DNA from 3 places in the Streptomyces sp. NPDC006140 genome. Region 2 is predicted to be linked to each of the others. Evidence: riboswitches for the same ligand, from Rfam matches in the RefSeq annotation. Region 2 holds a riboswitch; each other region holds the start of a gene.

Region 1 (4,293 bases), on a different contig from region 2:
CCGAACCCGTCCCCGGCGAGGACCTCATCTCCGGTCTCATCCGCGCCTCGGACCACGGTGAGCACCTCACCGAGAACGAGGCGGCCGCCATGGCGTTCATCCTGCTGTTCGCCGGGTTCGAGACCACCGTCAACCTCATCGGCAACGGCACCTACGCCCTGCTCACCCACCCCGAGCAGCGCGCCCGCCTCCAGGCCTCCCTCGCGGCCGGGGAGCGGGACCTGCTGGAGACCGGCGTCGAGGAACTCCTGCGCTACGACGGCCCTGTCGAACTCGCCACCTGGCGGTTCGCCACGCAGCCGCTCACCATCGGCGGGCAGCACATCGACGCGGGCGATCCGGTCCTCGTCGTCCTGGCCGCCGCGGACCGGGACCCGGAGCGGTTCGCCGACCCGGACCTGCTCGACCTCTCCCGCCGCGACAACCAGCACCTCGGCTACGGCCACGGCATCCACTACTGCCTCGGAGCCCCGCTCGCCCGTCTGGAGGGCCAGACCGCCCTCGCCGCCCTCCTCACCCGCCTCCCGGACCTCCGGCTCGCGGCGGATCCGGCCGACCTGAGGTGGCGCGGCGGCCTCATCATGCGCGGGCTGCGCACCCTGCCGGTGGAGTTCACCCCGGCGTGAGAGCCCGCCCTCACCAGCGGAGCGACCGGCTAAACATGACACGCCGTCAGACCTGTGATCTTCACGTGATCTGCGCGGCATGAACTTGTGACAAGTGATCGTCTGCCGATACGTTCACCCATCAGCGCGGCCCGGGCTCCTGCGCCGCGCCGGTCACTGCTGTCTCGCGAAAGGTCTCCGTATGCTCTCCGGGAACGGTCGGCACCGTCGCCCCCGCCAGGCTCCGGCTCTCCTCGTCGCGGCCGGAGTGACCGGCTCCGCCATCGCGATCCCCCTCCTCGGGGCCTCCGGCGCCAGCGCGGCCGACGGTACGACCTGGGACCGGGTCGCGGACTGCGAGACCGGCGGCGCCTGGAGCCAGAACAGCGGCAACGGCTACTACGGCGGCCTCGCGCTGTCCCAGGAGGACTGGGAGAACTACGGCGGCCTCGACTACGCCGCGAGCGCCGACCTGGCCAGCCGCTCCCAGCAGATATCCGTGGCCGAGAGAATCCTCGCCGACCAGGGGGTCGGCGCGTGGCGCACCTGCGGGCTGCTCTCCGGCCTCCAGCAGGACTCCACATCGGGCACATCGGACTCGTCCGAGTCATCTGACTCGTCCGGTCCGACCGACTCGCCCGGGTTGCTCGACTCCACCGAGCCGGATTCCTCGTCGACCCCTTCCGCGTCCCCCTCGACGTCCGCGTCCCCTGACGCGCCGTCGGCGCCGGAGGACGAACCAGCCAACTCCGACAAGTCATCCGATTCCGGGGACTCCGCGCCGAAGAGCCGGGAGCCCGACAGCTCCCCCTCGGCCGGTTCCGACAGTGGCGAGTCCGGCAACTCGCGGCAGGACGGCACCTCTTCGGCGCTGACCGACACCGGCTCCGGCCGCCACCGCGGCCCCAGCGCCGACGAGAACGCCGAGCCCGCGAACGGCCGCACGGACGAGTCCACGGGGCGGCACGCCTCGCGCGGCGGCGACGCCTCCCGCGACGCCGCGGACGGCTCCTACACCGTCCGCGCCGGCGACAGCCTCTGGTCCATCGCCGACTCCCTTGACCTCAGCGGCGGATGGCACGCGCTCTACGCCGGCAACAAGGACGCCGTCGGCGCCGACCCGAACCTCATCCGCCCCGGTCAGAGGCTCACGGTAGGGGTCGAAGCGGACGAGGAGTAGCCGGTGGGACAGAGCGGAAACGGCGGCGGAAGTCGCCCCGAAACCGCGCGAGTTCGCGTCATGTTTCGCGGCGAATGTCCCGTATAAGTGCGGTGAGAGATAGATCTCAGAAGCCCTGATCGTCTTTGAAATTCCGGCGATCACGTGCCTACGGTCATGACCGCTCGCCACCGCGAGCCCCGGCTGCCGCAACGCCGAATCCTGCCAGCGGCCGCACGGGAACAGTCGTCGCGTCAAGCGCCGTAGGCAGGAGCGGGGGACCCAAGGTAGGCGCCCGACCGGACAGTTGTGCCGGAAGGGCTCGGGGTGAAGCCGCGTCCCGGGAGGGACGCGGCCGGGCAACTCAACCGGCCCGAACCCGACAGCTCACCTCGCAGGCGTCGGTGAGGGGATCCATCCATGCTGTTTTCCGGCAAGGGCAAGCACCGTCGTCCGTCCAAGGCCACTCGCGCCATCGCCGTCGCCGGTGTCGCCGGCGCCGCCGTCGCCGCTCCGCTGATGGCGGCCGGCAACGCCTCCGCCGCCACCGCCTCCGAGTGGGACGCCGTGGCCCAGTGCGAGTCCGGCGGCAACTGGTCCATCAACACCGGCAATGGCTACTACGGCGGTCTGCAGTTCTCCGCCTCCACCTGGTCGGGCTACGGCGGCACCAAGTACGCCTCCACCGCCGACCAGGCCACCAAGGCCCAGCAGATCGAGATCGCCGAGAAGGTCCTCGCGAGCCAGGGCAAGGGTGCCTGGCCGGTCTGCGGCAAGGGCCTGTCGAGCGCCGGCTACACCGGCGGCGGCTCCACGCAGAGCAGCGGCTCCACGGAGACCCGCCAGACCGAGCAGCAGGCGGCCTCCCGCTCCGAGGAGCGCCCGGCCCAGACCCAGAAGAGCCAGAAGACCGTCACCACGCCGACCGGCAAGAAGGTCAAGAAGGGCGACGGCGAGTACAAGGTCGTCAAGGGTGACACCCTCAGCTCGATCGCGACCGAGCACAAGGTCGAGGGCGGCTGGGAGAAGCTGTTCGAGCTGAACAAGGACATCGTCACCGATGCCAACCTCATCTACCCGGGCCAGCAGCTGCACCTGAAGTAAGCAGCGGCCTGCCCCCGTCCCCACGGGCTCCCCGCCCCGGCGCGTGTTCCCCCGTACGCGCCGGGGCGGGGTCTTTTCTGCCCCGGGCTCTCCGCCCGATCTTTCGGCCGGTCTTTGCAACCCCGCTTTGTTCCGTTCGGAAACAATTTACTCTCGGTTCTGTCCATGGGATGGGCGACCCGGTGGCCGATCGCCCGGAGCCGGTTAGGCTCATGTCGCGAGCCACCACGGCCCGCACCTCGCCGGGTCCACGCGACCCGCGTACCCGCGTCACATGAAGAAGGAGATGCTCGTGCCGTCCATCGACGTCGTCGTAGCCCGGGAAATCCTGGACTCCCGAGGCAACCCCACGGTCGAGGTCGAGGTCGGCCTCGACGACGGCAGCACCGGTCGTGCCGCCGTCCCGTCCGGCGCCTCCACGGGCGCCTTCGAGGCCATCGAGCTCCGCGACGGCGACTCGAACCGCTACCTCGGCAAGGGTGTGGAGAAGGCCGTCCTCGCGGTCATCGAGCAGATCGGCCCGGAGCTGGTCGGCTATGACGCCACCGAGCAGCGCCTGATCGACCAGGCCATGTTCGACCTGGACGCCACCGACAACAAGGGCTCGCTCGGCGCAAACGCCATCCTCGGCGTCTCGCTCGCCGTCGCCCACGCCGCCTCCGAGGCCAGCGACCTCCCCCTCTTCCGTTACCTGGGCGGCCCGAACGCGCACCTGCTGCCGGTGCCGATGATGAACATCCTGAACGGCGGCTCGCACGCCGACTCCAACGTGGACATCCAGGAGTTCATGATCGCCCCGATCGGCGCGGAGTCCTTCTCCGAGGCGCTGCGCTGGGGCGCCGAGGTCTACCACACGCTGAAGAAGGTCCTGAAGAGCAAGGGCCTGGCCACCGGCCTCGGCGACGAGGGCGGCTTCGCCCCGAACCTCGGCTCCAACCGCGAGGCCCTCGACCTCATCCTCGAGGCCATCAAGGAAGCCGGCTACACCCCGGGCGAGCAGATCGCCCTGGCGCTCGACGTCGCCGCGTCCGAGTTCTACAAGGACGGCTCCTACACCTTCGAGGGCAAGACCCGCTCGGCCGCCGAGATGACCGAGTACTACGCCGAGCTGGTCGAGGCGTACCCGCTGGTCTCCATCGAGGACCCGCTGTTCGAGGACGACTGGGAGGGCTGGAAGACCATCACCGACAAGCTCGGTGACAAGGTCCAGCTCGTCGGCGACGACCTGTTCGTCACCAACCCCGAGCGCCTCGCCCGCGGCATCGAGGAGGGCGCGGCCAACGCGCTCCTGGTCAAGGTCAACCAGATCGGCTCCCTGACCGAGACCCTGGACGCCGTCGAGCTGGCCCAGCGCAACGGCTTCAAGTGCATGATGTCCCACCGCTCCGGCGAGACCGAGGACGTCACCATCGCCGACCTGGCCGT
Region 2 (4,293 bases):
CGCCGTCGAGGTGCTGCGCGCCGACTCCGCCACCTGGACCCTGCCCGACCGTGACACCTGGCGGCTGTCCCAGCTGCACGGCCGCTGGGGCGCCGAGTCCCGGCTGACGCGCTCCGCGCTCACCCACGGCGAGAAGGTGATCGGCAGCCGCCGCGGCCACACCTCCCACCAGCACCTGCCGTGGGTCGCGCTCGACACCGACGCGACCGAGGAGCGCGGCGAGGTCTACGGCTGCGCCCTGGGCTGGTCCGGCTCCTGGCGGATCTCCGTCGCCCAACTCCCGGACGCGCGCGTGCAGATCACCGGCGGCGCCGGCCACGACGACTCGGGCCTGCTGACGCTGGGCACGGGGGAGTCGTACACGACCCCCGTCTTCGCCGGGCTCTGGACCGACGGCGGCTTCGGCGGGGCGAGCCGGGCCTGGCACGCCTATCAGCGGGCCCATGTGATCCCGGACGCCGACCGGGACCGGCCGGTGCTGTTCAACTCCTGGGAGGCCACCGAGTTCGACATCTCCGAGGAGCAGCAGCGGGCGCTCGCCGAGCGGGCCGCCGCCATGGGTGTCGAGCTGTTCGTGGTCGACGACGGCTGGTTCGGGGCGCGCACCAGCGACCGGGCCGGGCTCGGCGACTGGACGCCCAACCCCGACCGCTTCCCCGGCGGGCTGAAGCCGCTCGCCGACCAGGTGCACGGGCTCGGCATGCAGTTCGGCATCTGGGTCGAGCCCGAGATGGTCAACCCGGACAGCGAGCTGTACCGGGCCCACCCCGACTGGGTGCAGTACCAACCGGGACGAAAGCGGACGGAGTTCCGCAATCAGCTCGTACTGAACCTGGCCCGGGAGGACGTCCAGCAGTACCTGTGGGAGCAGCTCGACGGGCTCCTCTCCAGCGCCCCGATCGACTACGTCAAGTGGGACTTCAACCGCTGCTTCACCGACGCCGGCTGGCCGGACGACCCCTACCCGCAGCGGCTCTGGGTCGACCACGTGCACGCCCTGTACGCCCTGCTGGACCGGCTGCGGGCCGCCCACCCGGGCGTCGCCTTCGAGTCCTGCTCGGGCGGCGGCGGCCGGATCGACCTCGGGGTGCTGAGTCGCACGGACCAGGTGTGGACCTCCGACAACACCGACCCGCTCGACCGGCTCGCCATCCAGCACGGCTTCAGCCAGCTCCACCCCGCGCGCGTGATGGCCGCCTGGGTCACCGACAGCCCGAACGCCATGCTCAACCACCGTGCCAGCTCCCTGCGGTTCCGGTTCGTCAGCGCCATGGCCGGGGTGCTCGGGGTCGGTGGGGACCTCACGAAGTGGACGCCGGAGGAGCTCGCCGAGGCGAGGGAATGGGTGGAGCTCTACAAGGAGATCCGGCCCGTGGTGCAACGCGGCGACCTCTACCGGCTGCGGCTCCCGGAGGGCGGCCTGAGCGCGGTGCAGTACGTCCTCGGCGACGAGACCGTGGTCCTGGCCTGGCTCCAGGCGCAGCGGTACGGCGAGCCCGTGCCGGCGCTGCGGCTGCGGGGCCTCGATCCGGCAGCGGTGTACGAATGCCTCGAAACGGGCGAAGTTCACCGTGGTGCCGTACTGCTGCACCACGGGCTGCGGGTCGCTCTGCGCGGGGACCTGGACGCCACTGTCGTCCGGCTTAAGTGCAAGTAGCCGTTCTTGTCCGAATAGGTCGGTTCGGTCGTTTGGATATAACGTGCCCCGATCGTAAAGGAGATGTGGTCGGGGTGCGTGACCATCGTCATATTCGTGACGATGTGTTGTCGCCATGTTCACGTAATTCCGGCGCTATTCAGGGCCATTGCGGAAAGCGGGAGATCGGTAATCCACGCTCGGTGACGGGAAATGTGGCGACGCGTCAAGAAAAACGCCGTCACAGGCAACCACAAGCTTGTCCCGTTGCGTCTTGGTCGCTTACGTTCCACACCAATCCGGACGGACGCCTAATCCTGCCGCCGCCCGGAGCCCGCACACACTGACCCGTGTACGGCAGGAGCGGGGGACCCACAGGTACGACGCCTGTTCCGGTTCCCGGAACGGCTTGGGGTTAAGCCGCGCCTCGGCGCGGCCGGGCATCTCCAGCCCGCACCCGACAGCTCACCTCGTAGGCGCCGGAGAGGAATTCGCCATGCCCGCGAAGGGTAAGCACCGCCGCCCGAAGACCCAGCGTTTCACCCGCTCCATCGCCGTCGCCGGAACCGGCGGGGCCGCTCTCGCCCTTCCGTTCATGGGGGCCGCCGGCGCCCACGCCGCCACCCCGCAGTCGGCCCCGGAAAAGGCCGTCCAGTCCGCTCCGGCCGCCGAGAAGAAGTCCCCCGAAAAGGCCACGGGCGCGCACACGTACACCGTGAAGGCCGGTGACTACCTCGCGAAGATCGCCGACGAGCAGCACGTCAGCGGCGGCTGGAAGAAGCTCTACGCGGACAACCGCGACGCCGTCGGCGACGACCCGTCGCTGATCCACCCCGGCCTGAAGCTCTCGATCGGCAAGAAGGCGGCGACGAGCGCGCCCAAGGCGTCCGCGCCGAAGGCCTCGGCCGGGAAGCCCGCGAAGAAGTCCTCCGCGCCCAAGCCGGCCGCGAAGGCGGAGACCGCCGCGAAGCCCGCCGCCGCCAAGCCGGCCGCCGAGAGCAACGCCAGTGGCTACACCGCCCCGGTGGACGGTGCCACCGTCGGCACCCCGTACCGCATGTCCGGCAGCATGTGGTCCAGCGGCTACCACACCGGTGTCGACTTCGTCGTCCCGACCGGCACCTCCCTCAAGGCCGTCGGCGCGGGCACGGTCGTCTCCGCCGGCTGGGGCGGCGCGTACGGCAACCAGGTCGTCATCAAGCTGAACGACGGCTACTACGCCCAGTACGCCCACCTGTCCCAGCTCTCCGTCTCGGCCGGCCAGACCGTGACCGCCGGGCAGCAGGTCGGCCTGTCCGGCGCCACCGGCAACGTCACCGGACCGCACCTGCACTTCGAGATCCGCACCACGCCGGACTACGGCTCGGACGTGGACCCGGTCGCCTTCCTGCGCTCCCACGGCGTCTCCGTCGGCTGACCGACGCACGACCACCTGCCTGACACGCCACCGAAGGCCGGACCTCGATCCCCGGGTCCGGCCTTCGGTGTGCGCGCGTTCCGTCGACCGGTTCAAGGGATCGACAGGAAACGGCAGTTGGGACACAGTGATCCCGTTGTGAGTGCAAGCGCTTTCTGAAGGAGCTGTGTCCCATGCCGACCACCCGCAGAGCGTTCGGAACCCTGGCCGCCGGAGCCGCCCTGGCGGTCCTCGCCCCGACGACGGCCGCACACGCCGTGCCCGGTCATCGTCGGCTCATCGCCCACGACGACTTCCGCCGCGGCCTCGGCCAGTGGGCGACCGAACTGCAGGGCGGCGGCAGCGTCACCGCCTCGCGCGGCGTCCTGGAGATCGACGTGCCGAGCGGGGCGACGGTCTGGTTCAGGCGGCGGCTCGAGGGCCCGTACGTCCTCGCCTACACCGCCACCCCCGTCTCCGCGGGCGGGGTCAACGACCGGGTCTCGGACCTCAACAACTTCTGGAACGCCACCGACGTCCGCTCCCCGGACGACCTCTTCGCGACGCCGCGCGGCGGGGCGCTGGAGGAGTACGACCACCTCACGACGTACTACGCCGGCTACGGCGCCAACTACAACACCACGACCCGGCTGCGCCGTTACGTCGGCGAGCCCGGCGTCCGCCCCCTGATCTACGACTACACCGAGCCGCTGCTGGTCCCGAATGAGCCGAACCGGGTCCGGATCGTCTCCGACGGCTCCACGGTCAGGTGGTGGAACAACGGGCGGCTCGTCTTCGACTACACCGACCCGCAGCCCTACACCGGCGGGCACTTCGCCTTCCGGACCGTGTGGAGCCACTTCCGGATCACTGACTTCCGGGTCTGGCGGCTTGCCCCGAAACATCCCTGACGGGCCGTGTATTCCAGAGTTGGCCAACACTTTGGGAGTGGCTTATCTCACCGCCCGTCAACCCTTTCCTACGGTCGCGTAGGTCACATTCGAGGGTGAATCATGAACGGCTGTGGCAGACGATTCGAAGAGTGACAGCAGATCAGTGATCGGGTCGTACGTGGCGGTGGGGGACAGCTTCACCGAGGGCGTCGGTGATCCCGGCCCCGACGGGGCGTTCGTCGGCTGGGCCGACCGGTTCGCCGTCCTGCTCGCCGACCTCCGGCCCGAGGGCGACTTCCAGTACACCAACCTCGCCGTACGCGGAAAGCTCCTCGACCAGATCGTGGCGGACCAGGTGCCGCGGGCCG
Region 3 (4,293 bases), on a different contig from region 2:
GCCGGGACCGTACGGCCGTCGCCGCCGGCTTCGGCCTGCTGCGGCTCGCCGGGGCGCCCTCCCTGGGGTGGCTGGACGTGAAGACGTCCGGTGACGTGGAGGTGCCGGTCATCGAGGCCGCCATCGACGAGGAGCTCGCCCGGTTCGCCGAGGAGGGCCCCACAGCCGAGGAGATGGAGCGCGCCCAGGCCCAGTTGGAGCGCGAGTGGCTGGACCGGCTCGGCACGGTCGCGGGCCGCGCCGACGAACTGTGCCGGTACGCCGTGCTGTTCGGCGACCCGCAGCTCGCCCTGACCGCCGTCCAGCGCGTGCTGGAGGTGACAGCCGAGGAGGTCCAGGAGGTCGCCAAGGCCCGACTGCGCCCCGACAACCGCGCGGTGCTCGTCTACGAGCCCGTCGCCGACGAGACCGACGAAGCCGGGGACACCGCAGCCGCGGCCGGCGACGAGAACGAGGAGGCGGCCAAGTGACCGAGCTCGCCACGATGGAATTCCACCCCCAGCCGCAGGCGGGCGAGGCCAGGCCGTGGGCCTTCCCGGCCCCCGAGCGCGGCACGCTCGACAACGGCCTGACGGTGCTGCGCTGCCACCGCCCCGGCCAGCAGGTCGTCGCCGTGGAGGTGCTGCTGGACGCGCCCCTGGACGCCGAGCCGGCCGGCCTCGACGGTGTGGCCACGATCATGGCCCGGGCCTTCTCCGAGGGCACCGACAAGCACTCCGCCGAGGAGTTCGCCGCCGAGCTGGAGCGCGCCGGCGCCACCCTCGACGCGCACGCCGACCACCCGGGCGTCCGGCTGAGCCTGGAGGTGCCGGCCTCCCGGCTCGCCAAGGGGCTCGGCCTGATCGCCGACGCCCTCAGGGCGCCCGCGTTCGCCGACAGCGAGGTCGAGCGGCTGGTCCGCAACCGCCTCGACGAGATCCCGCACGAGCTGGCCAACCCCTCCCGCCGTGCCGCCAAGGAGCTCTCCAAGGAGCTGTTCCCCGCCGACTCGCGCATGTCGCGCCCCCGCCAGGGCACCGAGAAGACGGTCGCCGCGATCGACTCCACGGCCGTGCGCGGCTTCTACGAGAAGCACGTCCGGCCCGCCACGGCCACCGCCGTGGTGGTCGGCGACCTCACCGGCATCGATCTCGACGCCCTGCTCGGCGACACGCTGGGCACCTGGACCGGCTCCTCGGCCGAGCCCCGCCCGGTGCCGCCGGTGACCGCCGACGACACGGGCCGCGTCGTCATCGTGGACCGCCCGGGCGCCGTCCAGACGCAGCTGCTGATCGGCCGCATCGGCCCGGACCGGCACGACCGCGTGTGGCCCGCCCAGGTGCTCGGCACGTACTGCCTCGGCGGCACCCTCACCTCGCGCCTGGACCGCGTCCTGCGCGAGGAGAAGGGCTACACCTACGGGGTGCGCTCGTTCGCCCAGGTCCTCAGGTCCGCCCCGGACGGGACCGGCGCCGCGATGCTCGCCATCAGCGGTTCCGTGGACACCCCCAACACCGGCCCCGCCCTGCAGGACCTCTGGACGGTGCTGCGCACCCTCGCCGCCCAGGGGCTGACCGACGCCGAGCGGGACGTCGCCGTGCAGAACCTGGTCGGGGTCGCGCCGCTGAAGTACGAGACGGCGGCGGCCGTCGCGAGCACGCTGGCCGACCAGGTCGAGCAGCACCTGCCCGACGACTACCAGGCCACGCTGTACCGGCAGCTCGCCGCGACCGGCACCGTGGAGGCCACCGCGGCGGCCGTCAGCGCCTTCCCGGTGGACCGTCTGGTGACCGTGCTCGTGGGTGACGCGGCGCAGATCAAGGACCCGGTGGAGGCCCTCGGCATCGGCGAAGTCACGGTCGTGGCCGCCGAGTAGGGGCACGCGCGCGAGGAGCCCTGGTTGTCTTCCTAAGGCACCAGGGCTCCTTTATGCCCGAATTGATACGGAGGTTGCCTGTCTGCCCTGTGGGATGCGCTACAAAAGGCCGGATCCGTTTGGGAATTGAAAGTGGCCCCGCTTAGCGTCGTCCGGGCTGTTCGTCAGGCAGTGCGCCGCACCCGCGGCACCGGACAGTCATCGCCGAGTCCCCGTACGGCGCGAGCCAGGGGAGCCGGGGACCCAACCGCAGTCCCTGGGGTGAATCGGACGCCCGCGCGAGCCGCGAGGGGGTCCGTAGGAGACCTTCCTGCTCCGAACCCGTCAGCTAACCCGGTAGGCGAGAAGGAAGGAAAGGACCAGGCACTCCATGGCGTTCACCCGCGCCACCGGGAAGCATCGTCGTCCCAGCAGGATCCAGCGCGGCACGGCCCGCGCGGCGGGGGTCGCGGCCCTCGCCACCACCGGCGTCATCGGCACCGTGGCCGCTCCGGCCGCCTTCGCCGCCGAGCCCGCCCCCGAGCAGACCGGTCTCACCCCCGTCGTCACCATGGGCGACACCGTCGCCCAGCAGATCGACGCCCAGGCCGTCGCGCAGAAGCACGCGGCCGAGGAGGCCGCCGCCAGGAAGAAGGCCGAGGAGGCCGCCCGCGAGCGGGCCGCCGAAGCGGCCAAGAAGGCCAAGGAGGCGGCCGAGAAGGCCCGCGAGGCCAAGGAGCGCGCCGCCCGCGAGGCCGAGCGCAAGCGCCTCAACAGCTTCGTCTCCCCGATCCCGGGTTCCTACGTCTCCACCGGCTACAAGGCCGGCGGCGCCGTCTGGTCCTCCGGCAGCCACACCGGCATCGACTTCCACGCCGCCAGCGGCACCGCCGTCCACTCGGTCGGCATGGGCACGGTCGTCGAGGCGGGCTGGGGCGGTGCCTACGGCAACCAGGTCGTGATCAAGATGAACGACGGGACGTACACGCAGTACGGCCACCTGTCGTCCATCGGCGTCTCTGTGGGCCAGCAGGTCACCCCCGGCCAGCAGATCGGCCTGTCCGGCGCGACCGGCAACGTCACCGGCCCGCACCTGCACTTCGAGGCCCGGACGAGCCCCGAGTACGGCTCGGACATCGACCCCGTCGCCTACCTCCGCTCGCACGGCGTGAACGTCTGACGGCACCCGCCCCGCTTCCCGAGGCCCCGGCTCACCGAGCCGGGGCTTTCGGCGTTTACGACGGCCGACTGTCCAAAAAATATCCATGGATTCCGGGCTCCCGTCGGAAATTCCGGCTCATTGCAATAGAGTCACGGACACGCGTCACTCGTCGACGTTTCACGGGGATTAAACGGAGGTCGGTCATGCGCATTCCCGCGCACTCGGTGTGCACGGCCATCCGGGACGACATCGTCGCGGGTGTCTACGAACGCGGCAGCCGGCTCACCGAGGAACTCCTCGCGCGCCGCTACGGCGTCTCGCGGGTCCCCGTCCGGGAGGCTCTGCGCACTCTGGAGGCCGAGGGCTTCGTGGTGACCCGGCGGCACGCGGGCGCGTGCGTCGCCGAACCCACCGAGCAGGAGGCCGCCGACCTGCTGGAGATGCGCATGCTGCTGGAGCCGCTCGGCGCCGCCCGCGCCGCCCAGCGCCGCACCGAGGCCCATCTGAAGGTCCTGCGCGGCCTGGTCCGGCTGGGCCAGGAGCGCGCCCGCCGGGGCAACAGCGACGACCTGCGCTCTCTGGGCGGCTGGTTCCACGAGACGCTCGCCCAGGCCTCCGGGAGCCCCGCGCTGACCTCGGTGCTCACCCAGCTCCGCCACAAGATCGCCTGGATGTACACCGTGGAGGCGCCGGCCGGTCCCGTGGAGTCCTGGAACGAGCACGGCGCGATCGTGGACGCGGTGGCGCGCGGTGACAGCGAGCGCGCGCGGGCGGTCACGGCGCTGCACACCGAGCGCGCGACGGCCGCGCACCGGCTCCGATTCGGCTCCGCCGGGGAGCGCGCCGACCGTGTGAGGAACTCGCAACATCCCGTAAACACGGCGAGCCTGCGGCATTAACACGGGAGCCGTATACAAAGAGTGGCTAATTCCCGGGGGTTTATTTCTGCTGCCCTTGAACGAGAATTCAGTTCCCGCTGAGCGGAAATTCCGGCGGCCCGCGGCCGGGGAAAGCGAAGGGCCCGCCCGGAAAGCCGGGCGAGCCCTTCAGGAGCGCCGGATCAGGCGCGGAAGAATGCTCAGACGGTCTCGGGCAGTTCTTCCAGACCCTCGGAGACCAGCTTCGCCAGCCGGTCCAGGGCGGCGTCCGCGCCCTCGGCGTCGGAGGCGAGGACGATCTCCTCGCCGCCCTGGGCGCCGAGGCCCAGGACGGCCAGCATGGAGGCCGCGTTGACGGGGGTGCCGTCAGCCTTGGCGATCGTCACCGGGACGCCTGCGGCCGTGGCGGCTCGGACGAA

What was found. Region 2 has a riboswitch for cyclic di-AMP ahead of ABZ386_RS11365 (peptidoglycan DD-metalloendopeptidase family protein). Riboswitches for the same ligand answer to the same signal wherever they lie in the genome.
Positions count from the first base shown of each region.
Region 1: it holds a riboswitch for cyclic di-AMP, as region 2 does, so the genes downstream of both, ABZ386_RS31745 (transglycosylase family protein) here and ABZ386_RS11365 (peptidoglycan DD-metalloendopeptidase family protein) in region 2, are expected to answer to the same signal.
Region 3: it holds a riboswitch for cyclic di-AMP, as region 2 does, so the genes downstream of both, ABZ386_RS15095 (M23 family metallopeptidase) here and ABZ386_RS11365 (peptidoglycan DD-metalloendopeptidase family protein) in region 2, are expected to answer to the same signal.

Region 1 covers NZ_JBEXTS010000014.1:167,813-172,105, forward strand. The annotation lists gene ABZ386_RS31735 (cytochrome P450) at 1-626, shown strand, start outside; gene ABZ386_RS31740 (transglycosylase family protein) at 808-1,785, shown strand; cyclic di-AMP (ydaO/yuaA leader) riboswitch at 2,014-2,180, shown strand; gene ABZ386_RS31745 (transglycosylase family protein) at 2,185-2,868, shown strand; gene eno (phosphopyruvate hydratase) at 3,161-4,293, shown strand, end outside.
Region 2 covers NZ_JBEXTS010000003.1:425,414-429,706, forward strand. The annotation lists gene ABZ386_RS11360 (alpha-galactosidase) at 1-1,657, shown strand, start outside; cyclic di-AMP (ydaO/yuaA leader) riboswitch at 1,968-2,128, shown strand; gene ABZ386_RS11365 (peptidoglycan DD-metalloendopeptidase family protein) at 2,133-3,053, shown strand; gene ABZ386_RS11370 (DUF6250 domain-containing protein) at 3,227-3,943, shown strand; gene ABZ386_RS11375 (SGNH/GDSL hydrolase family protein) at 4,089-4,293, shown strand, end outside.
Region 3 covers NZ_JBEXTS010000004.1:556,218-560,510, reverse strand. The annotation lists gene ABZ386_RS15105 (pitrilysin family protein) at 1-470, shown strand, start outside; gene ABZ386_RS15100 (pitrilysin family protein) at 467-1,855, shown strand; cyclic di-AMP (ydaO/yuaA leader) riboswitch at 2,048-2,212, shown strand; gene ABZ386_RS15095 (M23 family metallopeptidase) at 2,226-3,014, shown strand; gene ABZ386_RS15090 (GntR family transcriptional regulator) at 3,200-3,895, shown strand; gene ABZ386_RS15085 (HPr family phosphocarrier protein) at 4,075-4,293, opposite strand, start outside.